Regions from separate parts of the Streptomyces sp. NPDC002817 genome, predicted to be linked through region 2. Evidence: riboswitches for the same ligand, from Rfam matches in the RefSeq annotation. Region 2 holds a riboswitch; the other holds the start of a gene.
What was found. Region 2 has a riboswitch for glycine ahead of gcvT (glycine cleavage system aminomethyltransferase GcvT). Riboswitches for the same ligand answer to the same signal wherever they lie in the genome.
Positions count from the first base shown of each region.

Region 1: it holds a riboswitch for glycine, as region 2 does, so the genes downstream of both, gcvP (aminomethyl-transferring glycine dehydrogenase) here and gcvT (glycine cleavage system aminomethyltransferase GcvT) in region 2, are expected to answer to the same signal.

Region 1 covers NZ_JBSFUY010000006.1:7,732-13,008, reverse strand. Annotated here, with positions in the region: gene gcvP (aminomethyl-transferring glycine dehydrogenase) at 1-1,920, opposite strand, end outside; glycine riboswitch at 2,095-2,191, opposite strand; gene ACWD3I_RS13475 (PRC-barrel domain-containing protein) at 2,312-2,689, shown strand; gene ACWD3I_RS13470 (DNA polymerase IV) at 2,771-4,159, opposite strand; gene ACWD3I_RS13465 (MerR family transcriptional regulator) at 4,217-4,864, opposite strand; gene ACWD3I_RS13460 (bifunctional nuclease family protein) at 5,116-5,277, opposite strand, start outside.
Region 2 covers NZ_JBSFUY010000026.1:43,452-48,728, forward strand. Annotated here, with positions in the region: gene ACWD3I_RS35415 (L-serine ammonia-lyase) at 1-779, opposite strand, end outside; gene glyA (serine hydroxymethyltransferase) at 836-2,107, opposite strand; gene gcvH (glycine cleavage system protein GcvH) at 2,124-2,501, opposite strand; gene gcvT (glycine cleavage system aminomethyltransferase GcvT) at 2,620-3,735, opposite strand; glycine riboswitch at 3,774-3,879, opposite strand; glycine riboswitch at 3,880-3,989, opposite strand; gene ACWD3I_RS35435 (AAA family ATPase) at 4,211-4,873, shown strand; gene ACWD3I_RS35440 (enhanced serine sensitivity protein SseB) at 4,954-5,277, shown strand, end outside.

The DNA of each region.
Region 1 (5,277 bases), on a different contig from region 2:
GATCTTCGCCCGCAGATCCTCGACGTCGATCTCGCCGTCCTCGGCGGTCTTCACGACGACGACCTTCATCCCGGCCATGACCGCGCTGGCGGCGTTGGTCCCATGGGCGGAGGACGGGATCAGACACACGGTCCGCTGCTCGTCCCCATTGGCCCGGTGGTACCCGCGTACGGCGAGCAGCCCGGCCAGCTCGCCCTGCGACCCGGCGTTGGGCTGCAGCGACACCTTGTCGTATCCGGTGACCTCGGCGAGCCGCTCCTCCAGCTCACGGATGAGCGTGAGATAGCCCTGCGCCTGCTCGGCGGGCGCGAAGGGGTGCAGCTGCCCGAACTCGGGCCAGGTGACCGGCTCCATCTCGGTGGTCGCGTTGAGCTTCATGGTGCAGGAGCCCAGCGGGATCATGCCGCGGTCGAGCGCGTAGTCCCGGTCGGCGAGCCTGCGCAGGTAGCGCAGCATCGCCGTCTCGGAGCGGTACTGGTGGAAGACCGGGTGCGCGAGGAACTCGTCGCTCCGCAGCAGCCCGGCCGGCACGGCGTCCTCGGTGGCGGCGTCGAGCGCCTCGACGTCACCCTCGACCCCGAACGCCGACCATACGGCGCTCAGCTGGGCCCGCGTGGTCGTCTCGTCGCAGGAGGCGGAGACCCGGTCGGCGTCCACGAGATGCAGGTTGACGCCGTTCTTGCGCGCGGCGGCGACGACCTCGGCGGCCCTGCCCGGCACCCGGGCGGTCACCGTGTCGAAGTAGGCGCCGTGCACGACCTCGACACCACCGGCGGTGAGCCCCGCGGCGAGGATGCCGGCGTAGCGGTGGGTCCGCCGCGCGATGCCCTTCAGCCCCTCGGGCCCGTGGTAGACGGCGTACATCCCGGCCATCACGGCGAGCAGCACCTGCGCGGTACAGATGTTGCTGGTCGCCTTCTCCCGGCGGATGTGCTGCTCACGGGTCTGCAGGGCCAGCCGGTACGCCTTGTGCCCGTCGGCGTCCACGGACACACCCACGAGCCGCCCGGGCAGGCTGCGCGCGAACTTCTCGCGCACCGCCATGTAGCCGGCGTGCGGCCCGCCGAAGCCCATCGGCACACCGAAGCGCTGTGTGGTTCCGACCGCGATGTCGGCCCCGAGCTCACCGGGCGACTTCAGCAGCGTCAGCGCGAGCAGATCCGCGGCGACGGTGACCAGCGCTCCGAGCTCGTGCGCCTGCTCGATCAGCGGCTTTATGTCCCGCACGACACCGGAGGCGCCGGGGTACTGGACGAGCACGCCGTTGATCTCACGACCGGCGACGTCGGCCGGAATGCCGTCGCCGAGGTCGGCGACCACGACCTCCACGCCGGCCGGCTCGGCACGGGTCTCGATCACGGCGATGGTCTGCGGAAGCGCGTCCGCGTCGACCAGGAACAGCCCCTTCTTGTTCTTGCCCATGCGCCGGGACAGCGACATGGCCTCGGCGGCCGCCGTGCCCTCGTCGAGCAGCGAGGCACCGGAGGTGGGGAGTCCGGTCAGTTCGGCGACCATGGTCTGGAAGTTGAGCAGAGCCTCGAGCCGTCCCTGGGAGATCTCGGGCTGGTACGGCGTGTAGGCGGTGTACCAGGCAGGGTTCTCCATGACGTTGCGCAGGATGACGGGCGGCGTGAAGGTCCCGTAGTACCCGAGTCCGATCATGGAGCCGAGAACCTGGTTCCGATCGGCGAGCGAGCGAAGCTCGGCAAGCACCTCTGCCTCGGTGCGAGCACCGGGCAGGTCGAGGTCATCGGCGTTCTTGATCACATCCGGCACCGCGGCGGCGGTGAGCTCGTCCAGCGAGCCATAGCCGACCTGCGCGAGCATCTTGGCCCGCGCCTCCTGGTCGGGCCCGATGTGGCGCTGCTCGAAGGGGATCCCCTGCTCGAGCTCTGTGAGCGGAGTGCGGTGGGCGGTCATTACGGAGGCCTCCTGGTCTGACACGACCTGCGAGGGGCACCACGGCACGGGTACCCGGACGGCCTCCCCCTCTGTCATCTCAACCTGAGAGCTTCACCGGGGCGCCCGAGGGCTCCCGGCTTTCACCGTCGGTGAGAGCGGAAGCCGTACTCCCGCCCTGCTTTCCAGAGTGGCCTCGTCCATGCGGTACGTGTGCCTGAGAGATTCCGGGGAGGATTTGCTCCTTCGGCGCCTCCGAACAGTGTCCGGAGGACTCTCCCGCACAGGGTCAGCAGCCGCTTGTCAGCCTAGCAGCGAGGCAGACGCGGATCCCTCGAGTGGCCGCCTCCCCCAATGTGCTCTTTCGTAGTGCTTACGGATGAGTTGCGAGTCGCGACCTAGTGGAGGGCCCGTGCAGACCGATATCGATCCTCGGAACCTGATCGGCCGCAAGGCCTTCGACCGCAACGGCACCAAGATCGGCACGATCGACGAGGTCTACCTCGACGACGCGACCGGCGTACCGGAATGGGCGGCCATACGCACCGGCCTCTTCAGCAGGGACGCATTCGTCCCCCTGGAACCCAGCGAACTCCTCGAGGGCGCCCTCCGAGTCCCCTTCGAACGAGCCCTGATCAAGGACGCCCCGGACTTCGGCGTAGGCCGCCACTTGTCCCCCGACCAGGAACTCCAGCTCTACCACCACTACGGCCTGGACGTGGCCCCACCGCCCCCCTTCCCGGACCACGACTTCGGCAAGCTGGCAGGCACGGAGGACGCGGAAGCCTGACGGAGCAGACACACAGACCTGCGGCCGCCGACGACGGTGCTCAGCCCCCACAGGGGCCACCCGCGCCCGACAACGAAACCGTCACGGGTGGTGCGGACGGGAATCCGAATCCGGCCGAAGACCGGACACCCCACACACCACCGGCACCAACGGCAACGGCTCAGCCACCGCCAACGCAGGATCCTCCACCGAAAACGTCCGCACCCGCCCCGGCGCGGAATCCGGCGTCTCGAACCTCACGGTCACCCTCCCCAGCCCACTCCCCTGCACCCACCCATGCCCGAACTCGTCATGCCGCACATCGTGCCCCGAGACCCACCGCCGCTCGACGGGAACCACCGGCGACTCCTCAGCCACCTCGACCCGCTGCTCCTCCTCCGCAAGCTCGGCACGCTCCCCCGCAGCCTGAGCGAACAGATCCTCCTGCGTGTAGTCGGCAAGCCCGCTCACCCCGACCCCCAGCAGCCGCACCCCACCCGTCGTGTCCACGGAGTCCAACAACCGCGCCGCGGCCTCCCGCACCACCGCCACGTCATCGGTCGGCCCCCGCAACGTCTCGGACCGGGTCAACGTGGAGAAGTCGTACCGCCGCACCTTCAGCACAATGGTCCGCCCCGACAGCCCGGCCCCCCGCAACCTCCGCACACACCGATCCGCCAGCCGCTGCACCTCCAGCCCGACCCGCATCCGGTCATGGATGTCCACGTCATACGTGTCCTCGACCGACACGGACTTGGTCTCCCGCTCGGCCACCACGGGCCGCTCGTCGTACGCCATCGCCATCGCGTACAGCCCGTGCCCATGGGCCTTCCCCAGCAGCCGTACGAGCTCGTCCTCCCCCGCCTCCGCGATCTCCTCGACCGTGTGGATCCCGGCCCGCCGCAGATGGTCACCCGTCGCCGGCCCCACCCCTGGCAGGATCCGCACCGACTTGGGCCCCAGCAGCGCCCGCTCGGTCCCCGGCTCGATCAGCACCAGCCCGTCCGGCTTGGCCTGCTCGGAGGCGATCTTCGCGAGCATCTTGGACGCCGCGAGCCCCACCGACCCCGTGAGCCCCGTGCCGGCCCGTATGTCGGCGCGCAGCTTCACCCCGGCCAGCCGCGCCGACTCCTCGTCCCAGGCCGCTCCCCCGGCCTCCAGATCCACGAACGCCTCGTCGAGGCTGAGCGGCTCCACAAGCGGCGACAGCGCCCGCAGCAGCCCCATCACCTGCTCACTGATCGACCGGTAGAACCCGAAGCGCGGCACAAGGTACGCGGCGTTCGGCACGAGCCGCCGTGCCTGGGCCATGGGCATCGCGGAGTGCACACCGAACACCCGGGCCTCGTACGACGCCGTGGCCACCACCCCACGCGGCCCGAGCCCGCCCACCACGACGGCCTTCCCTCGCAGGCTCGGCTTGGACGCCTGCTCCGCCGAGGCGAAGAAGGCATCCATGTCGAGATGCAGGATCGTGGGCGCGGTTCTCACATCTCCGATGCTGCCCTACGCCACTGACAATGCCCCGCCGCGAGCGTGGAGCGGCCCTCAGACCGCCCGGTTGCGCCGCCGCGCCAGCTCGTCCGCCGGGTTGTGTCCTACGAGGGTCTCCCCGGTGTCGATCCGCTCCCCGTGCAGCTGCGACAGCGCGCTCTCGACATCCCGCCACACGACGCCCACGGCAATGCCGAAGATCCCCTGACCGCCCTGGAGCAGCGCGTGGACCTCGTCCGGCGAGGTGCACTCGTAGACCGTGGCACCGTCGCTCATGAGCGTCATCCGCTCCAGGTCCCGGAACCCGCGCTCACGCAGGTGCAGCACGGCGGTGCGGATGTTCTGGAGCGACACCCCGGTGTCGAGGAACCGTTTGACGATCTTCAGGACGACGACGTCCCGGAAGCTGTACAGGCGCTGCGTCCCCGACCCGTGGGCGGGCCGCACGCTCGGCTCCACGAGCCCGGTGCGCGCCCAGTAGTCCAGTTGGCGGTAAGTGATGCCGGCGGCCGCACAGGCCGTCGGACCGCGGTAGCCGATCTCCTCGGACGCCATGGACGTCGCCCCTCCGCCGCTGCTCGGCACGACCGCCGGTCGCTGCGGAGCGTGATCGGCCGCGCTGCTGTGAAGCGGGTACGGGCCGCTCGCCCCCAGACTGCGTCCGGGAGCACCCCCAGCCGTACCGTCGCCGCTGCTTCTCACGCCGACCTCCGTCCTTGACCTGCCTTCTCGACGGTAGGCAGTCACCCGGGGTGCGTCAACGATCGCCACACTCGGCACGCCGAGTGATAATCACCCTAGGAGTGGTTTGCCGTACCCCACCGCGGGGAAAGGCTAGCCGAATGCGCTCGGGACGGGCCGCAGGACGCTCTCACTCGCCGCTGGCAAATGCCAGCATTTCAGTGGTCACCGGACACGGCCGCCCCGTCTTGGACCGCGAGTCCGGCCATGCCTCACTGGCTGCTGGTACCGAAGTCCTCGGGCGAGATCTGGTCGAGGAACTCGCGGAACTTCTCCACCTCGTCCTCCTGCTCGTCCGGGATGGCGATGCCCGCGTCGTCGAGCACACCGTCGCTGCCGTAGATCGGCGTCCCGGTACGCAGCGCCAGCGCTAT
Region 2 (5,277 bases):
TGCGCCAGCGGATCACCCTCCGCCCGGAGTTGACGGGCCGTCACCGCCGCCCGGCGTTTGACGCGCAGTCCGCCCGGCAGGATGCCCTCGCGGGACATGCCGCGCGAGACGCACGCCTGCATGGCGCGCCAGATCTCCAGCAGGCCGGCCCGGATCTCGTCCTCGGTGCGCCAGGAGCGTTCGTTCTCCAGCATCAGCGCGGAGATCGACAGACCCGTCTCCTTCGTCAGGCGCAGCAGCTCGTCGCCCGTGCGGAAGGGGTACTTCAGGACCGTGTCGTCCAGCTTGATGCGGTCCTCGCCGACTGCGTCCTCGTCGACGACGAAGCCGCCGCCCACCGAGTAGTACGTCTTGGACAGCAACTCCGTACCGGCAGCGTCGTACGCCCAGATCGTCATGCCGTTCGCGTGGTACGGGAGCGCCTTGCGGCGGTGCAGGACCAGGTCGTCGTCGAAGGAGAACGGGATCTCGACCTCGCCCAGCAGCCTCAGCAGACCGGACTGCTTGATCTGCTCCACCCGCTCGTCCGCGCCCTCCACGTCGACCGTGCGGGGAGACGCCCCCTCGAGGCCCAGCAGTACCGCCTTCGGGGTGCCGTGGCCGTGGCCGGTCGCGCCGAGGGAGCCGTAGAGCTCGCAGCGCACGGAGGCGGTGGCGGACAGCAGCCCCTCGTTGCGCAGACGGCGGACGAACATACGGGCCGCACGCATCGGGCCGACCGTGTGGGAGCTCGACGGGCCGATGCCGATCGAGAACAGGTCGAAGACCGAGATGGCCACGGGAACTCCTAGAGAAAGGGCGGGGGCACACGTCGTCGGGTGCCCCCGCCGGGGAACTACTTGTTGAGACCGGGGTACAGCGGGTGCTTGTCGGCCAGGGCCTTGACCCGGGCCTTCAGGTCTTCCACGTCGTACGACTGCTTGAGCGCCTCGGCGATGACGTCCGCGACCTCGGTGAAGTCCTCGGCCGTGAAGCCACGGGTGGCCAGGGCGGGCGTACCGATCCGCAGACCCGATGTCACCATCGGCGGGCGCGGGTCGTTGGGGACGGCGTTGCGGTTGACCGTGATGCCGACCTCGTGGAGACGGTCCTCGGCCTGCTGGCCGTCCAGCTCGGACTCGCGCAGGTCGACGAGGATCAGGTGCACGTCGGTGCCACCGGAGAGCACGTTCACCCCGGCCTCGCGGGCGTCCGCGGCTGTCAGGCGCTCGGCGAGGATCCGCGCACCCTCCACCGTACGCCGCTGGCGCTCCTTGAACTCCTCCGAAGCCGCGACCTTGAAGGAGACCGCCTTCGCGGCGATCACATGCTCCAGCGGACCGCCCTGGAAGCCCGGGAAGACCGAGGAGTTCAGCTTCTTCGCGAACTCCTTCTTCGCCAGGATGATGCCGCCGCGCGGGCCGCCCAGCGTCTTGTGGGTGGTGGAGGTGACGACGTCGGCGTACTCGACCGGGTTCGGGTGCAGCCCGGCGGCGACCAGACCGGCGAAGTGCGCCATGTCGACCCACAGATACGCCTCGACCTCGTCGGCGATCCGGCGGAACTCCGCGAAGTCCAGCTGGCGCGGGTACGCCGACCAGCCCGCGATGATCACCTTCGGGCGGTGCTCCTTGGCGAGCCGCTCGACCTCGGCCATGTCGACCAGACCGGCCTCGTCCACGTGGTACGCGACCACGTTGAACTGCTTGCCGGAGAAGTTCAGCCGCATCCCGTGGGTCAGGTGGCCGCCGTGGGCCAGGTCCAGACCGAGGATGGTGTCGCCGGGCTGGGCCAGCGCGAAGAGCGCGGCCTGGTTGGCGGAGGCGCCGGAGTGGGGCTGGACGTTGGCGTACTCGGCGCCGAACAGCTCCTTGATCCGGTCGATGGCGATCTGCTCGGCGACGTCGACGTGCTCGCAGCCGCCGTAGTAGCGGCGGCCCGGGTAGCCCTCGGCGTACTTGTTGGTGAGGACCGAGCCCTGGGCCTCCATGACCGCGACGGGCGCGAAGTTCTCGGAGGCGATCATCTCGAGCGTGGACTGCTGGCGGTTCAGCTCGGCGTCGACCGCGGCGGCGACGTCCGGGTCCAGCTCGTGCAGGGTCTGGTTAAGAAGCGACTTCTCGGACATGTGGTGCTACGACCTCTCAGCCGGCGGAAAAGGCGGTGTACTCGTCGGCGGAGAGCAGGTCGGCCGGCTCGTCCGCGATGCGTACCTTGAACAGCCAGCCGCCCTCGAAGGGGGCGGAGTTCACCAGCGACGGGTCGTTGACGACGTCCTCGTTGACCCCGGTGACCTCACCGGAGACCGGGGAGTACAGGTCGGAGACCGACTTGGTCGACTCCAGCTCGCCACAGGTCTCGCCCGCGGTCACCGTGTCACCGACCTCCGGGAGCTGCACGAAGACGACATCGCCGAGTGCGTTGGCCGCGTGCTCCGTGATGCCTACCGTCGAGACGCCGTCCTCGGCGCCCGACAGCCACTCGTGCTCCTTGCTGTAGCGCAGCTGCTGGGGGTTGCTCATGGCCTGAATTCTCCTGTACGCGGGGGAGTGCTGGTGGATGGGGGACTGCTGGGAACGTGCGTGAGCAGCGGAAATGTGCGCAGGGTCACGCGCGGGCGCGCGACCTCGCGTCCAGTGTCTACTTCTGGCGCTTGTAGAACGGCAGAGCCACGACCTCGTAGGGCTCGTGGCTGCCCCGGATGTCCACACCGATTCCGGTGGTGCCCGGCGCGGCGTGCGCGGCGTCGACGTAGGCCATCGCGATCGGCTTGCCCAGCGTGGGCGAGGGGGCGCCGGAGGTGACCTCGCCGATCACCTGGCCGTCGGCGACCACGGCGTACCCGGCGCGGGGGACACGGCGGCCCTCGGCGATCAGGCCGACGAGGACGCGCGGAGGGCTGTCCTGAGCCCGGGCGGCGGCCTCGGTGAGCGCCTCGCGCCCGACGAAGTCGCCCTCCTTCTCGAACTTCACCACGCGCCCGAGGCCCGCGTCGAAGGGGGTCAGCTCGGTCGACAGCTCATGCCCGTACAGCGGCATGCCCGCCTCCAGGCGCAGCGTGTCCCGGCAGGACAGACCGCAGGGGACCAGACCGGCGCCCTCGCCCGCCTTGGTCAGGGCCTGCCACAGCTCGACCGCGTGCTCGGGCTTCACGAACAGCTCGAAGCCGTCCTCGCCCGTGTAGCCGGTGCGTGCGATCAGTGCGGGGACGCCGGCGACCGTGCCGGGCAGCCCGGCGTAGTACTTCAGTCCGTCGAGGTCGGCGTCGGTGAGCGAGGCGAGGATGCCCGGCGACTCCGGGCCCTGGACGGCGAGCAGCGCGTACGCGTCCCGGTCGTCCCGCACCTCGGCGTCGAAGCCGGCCGCACGCTCCACGAGCGCGTCCAGGACGACCTGGGCGTTGGAGGCGTTCGCGACGACCATGTACTCGGTCTCTTGGAGCCGGTAGACGATCAGGTCGTCGAGGATGCCGCCGTCCTCGCGGCAGATCATGGTGTAGCGGGCGCGGCCCACGCCGACGGAGGCGATGTTGCCGACCAGGGCGTGGTTCAGGAGAGCGGCCGCCTGCGGTCCGCTCACCGTGATCTCGCCCATGTGCGAGAGGTCGAAGAGTCCGGCCTTCGTGCGCACGGCGTTGTGCTCGTCGCGCTCGGAGCCGTAGCGCAGGGGCATGTCCCAGCCGGCGAAGTCGGTCATCGTCGCGCCGAGCGAGCGATGCAGGGCATCGAGCGCGGTAAGGCGGGGTTCATTGCTCATCGGACGGTTGTCTCCCAAGGCATGACGGGCGAGGTCGTTCCTCCCCATCTGTCATCGGAACCTGAGAGGTTCGCCATGACCGCAGGGGACATGACTTGCACCTTGGGTGGAGCCGCCGGTGGGCGGCTCGCTTTTCAGATGTGCCTCGCCCGCGCGGTAACGGGGCCTGAGAGATTCAAGGGAGGGACTTGCTCCTTCGGCGCCCGGGCACTCGTACGAGAACGTACGGCCCGGAACTCTCCCGCGCGGATTCAAACGGCCGGTATGCAGTTGGCGCGGACATCATTGCACGCATCCGTCCGGCGGGGCAGGGGTGGCTCCCACAGGGGTCGCGCAGCCTCCACCGTCACTCGCCGCACGCTGTAGCAGGCCTGTTGCGAGAAACGGACGGAAACAGGAGGCGCCGCGGATTACCTTCTCTTTACACTCGACGGGGAGGGGAACTCGTGACCCGCCCCAGGGGAGGACGATCACGGTGAACAGGACCACTGCGTACGCCACGACCTCGGCCGTCGCGCTGCCCGCACAGCCGGCCGCTCCGGCCCGCGAGACGTGCGCGGCGCAACCGGTCGTCCGGGACCTGCGCGACCGCGCCGGCCACAGCCCGCACGCCCTGCTCTTCGCCCCGGACGACCTGGTCGTGATCACCGGCCTGCCCGGCAGCGGCAAGTCCACCCTGATGCGCCGGGCGGTCAAGGGCGTACGGATCGACTCCCAGGACACCCGCGACCGCTGGGACGACCGGGCGCCGCGCTTCCTGCCGTACGCGATCTACCGCCCCCTCGTCCGCGTCGCCCACTACTTCGGTCTGTTCCGTGCCCTGCGCTCCGGCAAGGGCGTCGTCGTGCATGACTGCGGCACCCAGTCCTGGGTGCGCGGCTGGCTGGCCCGCGAGGCCCGCCGCCGTGGCGGCACCCTGCATCTGCTGCTGCTCGACGTCGCCCCGGACACCGCGCTGGCCGGCCAGCGCGAGCGCGGCCGCGGCGTCTCGAAGTACGCCTTCCTGCGGCACCGCACGGCGGCCGCCCGGCTGATCCGTTCCGTGGCCAAGGGCGATCTGCCGCAGGGCGTCGGCTCGGCGGTGCTGCTCGACCGGGACGCGGCGGACACCCTGCGCCGGGTCGGTTTCACGGGCTGACCTCAGCCGCCGCCGTACCCGCTAGCCTTTTCAGCCACAGACAAGCCACAAGCGGCAGCACTCGGCAGGCGGACGGACAGATGGCATTCCCGGCACAGGCGCACCCCCATCCGCACGGCGGCGGATGGCCCGGCAACGAGCTGGAGGAGGTGCTCTCGGCCTCCCTCGGGATGCCCGCGGCCGGCGGCCGGATCATCGAGGTCCTGGGCCGGAGCTTCGTCTGGATCCCGCTGCCGAACGGCGGCGGCCCGCGCAGCGGCCCTCTCGACCTGCCCAGCATGGAGATCGAGGGCCAGGCGTACGTCCCGGTCTTCAGCTCCGAGGAGCAGTTCCGGCAGGTCGCGGGCGGGCACATGGCGTACACGATCGCGCCCGCGGTGGAGTTCGCGCGCGGTCTGCCCCCG